Regions from separate parts of the Macrococcus sp. GL_134 genome, predicted to be linked through region 2. Evidence: riboswitches for the same ligand, from Rfam matches in the RefSeq annotation. Region 2 holds a riboswitch; the other holds the start of a gene.

Region 1 (3,151 bases), 600 kb from region 2:
CAAAACATCACTTCCTAACAATCCGGAACATTTCCCGGAAAATGTTCCTGGGGTCACTAAGGACGGGGCTGAATATTTGAATTCGCTCGGTGTTAAACTCATCGGTGTCGATACACCTTCAGTCGATGACATTTCAAGTAAAGCTTTAGAAGGTCATCACGCGCTTTATGAACATGATATATATATTCTTGAGAATGTTATGCTGGACAATGTCATGCCCGGCAACTATGAATTGATCGCCCTGCCTCTTGCTTTAAAAGACGCTGACGGCAGCCCTGTTCGTGCAGTCATCCGACCAAAAGGAGCGGTGTCATGACTAAGCATCAAGCATTTGAAGATGAGCAGAACATTCATACAGATTTCAGGAAGGACATGACATACAGCAGTTATCTCGGTCTCGAGACATTGCTTGCCAGTCATCATCCACTCAGCGGTCATCATGATGAAATGCTGTTCATCACTGTCCATCACGTCAGCGAAATATGGATGAAGCAGCTGATTCATGAACTGAAAGCTGCCGTCCATAACGTTCAGCACGATCAGTTCGGCGAAGCATTCAAGAAACTTGCGCGTGTGTCACAAATTCAGCAGCAGATCAAAAATGTATGGGATGTGCTCTCTACATTGACGCCAAGCGAATATTTAGAGTTCCGCGATAAGCTGGGCCATTCTTCAGGCTTCCAGTCCTATCAGAATCGGGTGATTGAATTTTATCTCGGCTATAAGACAGATTATATACTGAAGATTTATTCACATGAGCCGGAAATTCATGCGCAGCTGCTTGAAGCCTACAGCACACCGAGCCTTTATGATGCGGCGATTCATGCCCTGCATCGTGCTGGACTTAATATTGATGCTGATGTCCTTGAGAGAAAGCCTTGCATTACTTACACAGCGAATGACAGCGTGAAAGAAGCTTGGAAAGAAGTCTATAGAAACAGCGAAAAATACTGGCAGTTGTATGAACTTGCCGAAGAACTTGTCGATATAGAAGATCTATTTCAGCAGTGGCGGTTCAGACATATGAAAACAGTAGAACGCATCATTGGATTTAAAGTCGGTACTGGTGGTTCGCAAGGAGTCAATTATTTGAAGAAAGTGCTCGACCAGTACTTCTTCCCTGAATTGTGGCAGCTGCGAACTGAACTGTAATGAAACATCTTATCTCATTAAAAAAGCGGCCTTCAAATGTGGTTTGAAGGCCGTTTCTCGTTAATTTCCACGTTAAATCTTTTTCTATTCAGCCGTGCTGTTCGTTTTATAGATTTTAATCGCTATTGTATAACCATCCAGTTCCAGCTTCAGTTCTTTATCGTTACTTACATGCTGTGCTGCAATAGCCTCTCCTGCTTTTTGACGTGGTTCTCTCTCCACCTGGTTGAGGCGGTAGAAGTCCATCTTACGCTCACTCTTTTCGACTTCTTCTAGTTCTCGCTCGAGACGGTTTCTGTCTGCTGTCTTTATCATGGAACTACTATAATTGACTGGTTTATAGTTTTCCACTAGTTCTAAATCTGCTAAAATATCTGCTCTTGTTCTCATCTTTTGCCCCCCGGTTATTTTAGTCACAAAAAAATAGCTCATCTTAAAATCAAGAAGAGCTATTAGAGAATCTTCTTATCTTTCAAGATATACTTGTTGGAATTAGCACAGTGCATAAGCCTGCTGCTGAGGTTTCATAGGGCCAAGTCCCTCCACCTGCTCTGAATAAGATACGAGCTATTAATTTGTAAAGTGATTATATCATACTACCTTCTATTTGTGTAGTATTAGAATGTTTTACCTAATGCTTCACCGCGTTTAATACCGTCAGCTTTGATTTCTTCTGCTTTTTCAGGGTTTGCATTATGGCCTTCAATAATCAGTTCTTCATATGACGGCACACCTGTAAAGTTCATGATTTGTTTCAAGTAACGGTTGCCAAGTTCAAGTTCAGCTGCTGGTCCTTCTGAATAGTAACCACCGCGTGCTTGAATGTGAAGTGCTTTTTTGTCAGTTAATAAGCCGACTGCGCCTTCAGCTGTATATTTGAATGCTTTACCTGCAACTGCGACTGCATCGATATATGCTTTCATTACTGCCGGGAAAGAGAAGTTCCAGAATGGTGTCACAAAAACATATTTGTCAGCAGCAGCAAACTGATCGCTTAATTCATTTAAACGATTAACTTTTTGTTGTTCTGTCTCAGATAATTTTGCGAACTCTTCACCCGACTGTAATTTACCCCAGCCGGAGAAAACGTCGCTGTCGATTAACGGGATGAATGTATTGTATAAGTCGATGTGAACGACGTCATGATCTGGATTAGCTGCTTTGTAGCTGTCAATGAATGATTGACCAGCTGCCATAGAGAATGAAGCCGCTGCATCGTTTGGATGTGCTGTAATGTATAAAACTTGAGTCATAATATTAGCCGCCTTTATATATTTATTATATTTGATATAATTATTATATTAATATTTCTAATGATTGAAACCCTTTAAACTTAATTTTAATCGAAAGTGTAAAACATTACTTGATAGACTCTTATGGTTTTCAATCATTTGACATCAATTTACATCATCATTAAAGTAAATACGAATGTATCACTGTACATCAATGAACAACAATCGGAGGAATGACAATGGCTCGTGGAAGCACAGCAAAAGAAAAATCGACAGCAAAATTCTCAGATTTCTACCAGCTGTTGAAACGTTCAGGAATTAAACGGAAGCTATTTATATTAGGAATTGCAATGACCTTGATAGGAACAGTTGGTTCGTTGATTGTACCCATGTTGACGCAGCGTTTTATCGACGGATTTGATACAGACTCTGTTACGACAGGTTTAATCCTATTAATTATCTTTGTATTTTTACTAAGTGCCATATTCAATGGAGTGTCTAACTATGTACTAGCTAATGTGGGGCAAAGTATTATCAGAGGATTACGCGAAATTATTTGGGATAAGTTCTTAAAGTTGCCGGTCAGCTATTTTGATACTACAAAAAGCGGTGAGTCTGTCAGTCGTATCGTTAATGATACTTCTGTTCTAAAAGATTTAATCACTCGCCACTTTCCATCTGTCATTAGTGGGATGCTGACCATTGTCGGTTCGGTTATCATATTGTTCATCCTTGACTGGAAGATGTCTCTGCTAATGTTCATTGCC
Region 2 (3,151 bases):
TCATCATCACCGATTAATTTGCGCTGTGGATCTGCTGATAACGTCGTTTTACCAGTACCTGATAGTCCAAAGAATAAGGCGACGTCTTTGTTTTCGCCGACGTTTGCTGAACAGTGCATGCTCATCACGTCATTATCTGGCAGGTAATAGTTCATCACACCGAAGATTCCTTTTTTCATTTCGCCGGCATATTCAGTTCCGCCGATCAATATGACTTTGTGTTTGAAGCTTGTGATGATGAATGTCTCGGATTTCGTTCCATCCACTTCGGGGTCAGCTTTGAAGTGCGGCGCTGAGATGATAGTGAAGTCAGGTGAGATGTTCAATCCTTCTTCAGTCGTTTCGGGACGGATGAACATCGTGCGGGCGAACAAGTTGTGCCATGCCATTTCGTTGATGACAGTCAGTTTCAGCTGAGTCGCAGCGTCGGCGCCGGCATACCCGTTAAAGACATAGACTTTGTCCTTTGTGTTTAAATAAGAAGTCACTTTGTCGAGAAGTTTCAAGAAGACGTCCTCTTCGATGGGCTGGTTGATGGCGTTCCAGTCAATTTTATCTTCAGTTTCAGCTTCTCTTACGATAAATTTATCTTTAGGCGAACGACCCGTATATTTTCCTGTTTCTGCTTTTACTGCTCCTGAGTCTGTAAGAACACCTTCACCATTATCCAGTATGTCCTGAATCAGCTGAGTGCGAGACAACTGTTTTTTAGTAGAAGGTTTTGCTAGTAATTGATCCAGATTTTCATTATACGTCGATGTATCGTTCATGTTATAATCCTCCAGTAATAGTTTCTGCAATGTAAGCAGTTTCATCAAATAGTATAACATAACAGACCCAATAGTCTATACTAATCACGGCAGATTCTCAAGCAGTTTTTAAAGACAGAAAATTATGTATTTCTTAAATTTATTGACGTTTAACAAATAGTTTAGTATTATCTTACTTGCGGATTCTCTTATCCAGAGTGGTGGAGGGACATGGACCCTACGAAGCCCAGCAACCTTTTAAGTAAGGTGCCAAACCGTTTGCAGATTTCATCTGAACGATAAGAGTGAATGGACTTGTATTAATCGAGCCTTCTCTCTTAATTGTGGAGAAGGCTTTTCTTATGGATAAACCGTATAACTTTCATAGAAAAAGGAGATATTAAATTGGCAGATCGTAAACTATTTACTTCTGAATCAGTGACAGAAGGACATCCGGATAAAATTGCTGACCAGATTTCAGATGCGATTCTTGATGAAATCTTAAAAGGGGACCCTAAAGCACGTGTTGCATGCGAAACATCAGTGACCACTGGGATGGCACTCATTGCCGGCGAAATCACAACAACGACCTATGTCGATATTCCAAAAGTCGTGCGTGAAACAGTGAAAGAAATCGGTTATACGCGCGCTAAATATGGTTATGACTTCCAGACGATGGCTGTTCTGACTGCGATTGATGAGCAGTCTCCAGACATCGCACAAGGTGTTGACCGTGCGCTTGAAGACCGCGAAGAGCTGTCTGATTCTGACATTGAATCTATCGGTGCAGGTGACCAAGGGCTGATGTTCGGCTATGCATGTAATGAAACAGAGAGCTTAATGCCGCTGCCGATTTCATTGGCACACGAACTGGCACGTCGCTTAACAGAAGTGCGTAAGAACGGTACGCTTGACTACTTACGTCCGGACGGTAAGACACAAGTCACTGTTGAATATGATGAGAATAACGAGCCAAAACGTATCGATACAATCGTTATTTCTTCTCAGCACCATGAGAAAATTGAGCTGGAGCAGATTCAGACGGACATTAAAGAGCACGTCATTAAATCTGTTGTTCCCGCAGAACTGATCGATGACGAAACGAAATACTTCATCAACCCGACTGGACGTTTTGTTATCGGTGGACCTCAAGGGGATGCAGGCTTGACAGGCCGTAAAATCATCGTTGATACTTACGGCGGCTATGCCCGTCACGGCGGCGGTGCCTTCTCTGGTAAAGATGCAACGAAAGTAGACCGTTCAGGCGCCTATGCAGCACGTTATGTCGCGAAGAACATCGTAGCGGCAGGGCTTGCTGACAAAGCAGAAGTACAGCTAGCCTACGCGATCGGTGTGGCTCATCCTGTATCGATTTCTGTCGATACGTTCGGTACAAGCGACTACTCAGAATCAGCACTTGTAGAAGCCGTACGCAGCACATTCGACTTACGTCCGGCAGGTATCATCAAGATGCTTGATCTGCGCCGTCCGATCTACAAGCAGACAGCTGCTTACGGACATTTCGGCCGTACAGATGTCGAGCTGCCATGGGAACAGACAGACAAAGTCGACAGCTTGAAAGCAGCGATTCAATAACATCTTAGACAGCGGAAACCTTGAACGGGTTTCCGTTTTTTTGTGAGTTCGGCTGAAAAAAGAGTAATATTCTCAAAATTGATCAGATGAAATTTTATGAATAATACTGAAGAAAACGTAAATTTTGATTATAATATGAATAAACCTATATATACAAAGGAGAATTTCATGACTGAACTTACACCGCTTCATTACATTATTATTGCGCTCGGTGTTCTGGCGCTGCTGTTCTTAGTGCTCTGGATCGTTACTAACAGCAAAGCAAAACGTGAACGACTGAGACTGGCCGATCAGCATGCAGATGACAAACAGAAATTGTCAGCAGAACTGCAGGACAAAGCTGAGAAAGAACGGCTTGAACAGAAAAAAGCGTTCGCCCAGCAGAAAGAGATCTATGATGAACAAGTATCTAAACAAGCCATTCAAATCGACAGCTTGAAACATCTGTCCAAAAACGGTGGCGAGTATTTGACGGATCTGACATTGATTCAGCTCAAAGAACGTCTTGTCCGAAACGAACGAATCAGACCTGAAGATATGCATGTCCTTGCCAATGTCTTTATTCCCGGACGTGATCTGAAGCGGACAGAGAAAATTGCCCACATCGTATTGACACGAACAGGTGTATACATCATTGATTCGCATTACTGGAAAGGGCATATCTATCACGGCGTAGATCAGACACAGTTCTCACAGGAACCGATGTTTGAACATATATTCAGTCTGCTGGATATCGACCCTTACATCGAACAGACACTTGCGATGGAACGAGATGAGGAGAAAGGCGCTGTCTATTTCCGCTCATT

What was found. Region 2 has a riboswitch for S-adenosylmethionine ahead of metK (methionine adenosyltransferase). Riboswitches for the same ligand answer to the same signal wherever they lie in the genome.
Region 1: another riboswitch for S-adenosylmethionine. It lies ahead of AC3IPL_RS00460 (hypothetical protein); the one in region 2 lies ahead of metK (methionine adenosyltransferase).

The regions. Positions count from the first base shown of each region.
Region 1 is NZ_CM174409.1:84,312-87,462, reverse strand. Features, by position in the region: gene kynB (arylformamidase) at 1-316, shown strand, start outside; gene kynA (tryptophan 2,3-dioxygenase) at 313-1,152, shown strand; gene AC3IPL_RS00460 (hypothetical protein) at 1,237-1,542, opposite strand; SAM riboswitch class I at 1,615-1,714, opposite strand; gene AC3IPL_RS00455 (FMN-dependent NADH-azoreductase) at 1,770-2,405, opposite strand; gene AC3IPL_RS00450 (ABC transporter ATP-binding protein) at 2,624-3,151, shown strand, end outside.
Region 2 is NZ_CM174409.1:1,518,455-1,521,605, reverse strand. Features, by position in the region: gene pckA (phosphoenolpyruvate carboxykinase (ATP)) at 1-770, opposite strand, end outside; SAM riboswitch class I at 956-1,055, shown strand; gene metK (methionine adenosyltransferase) at 1,155-2,345, shown strand; gene AC3IPL_RS07810 (nuclease-related domain-containing protein) at 2,514-3,151, shown strand, end outside.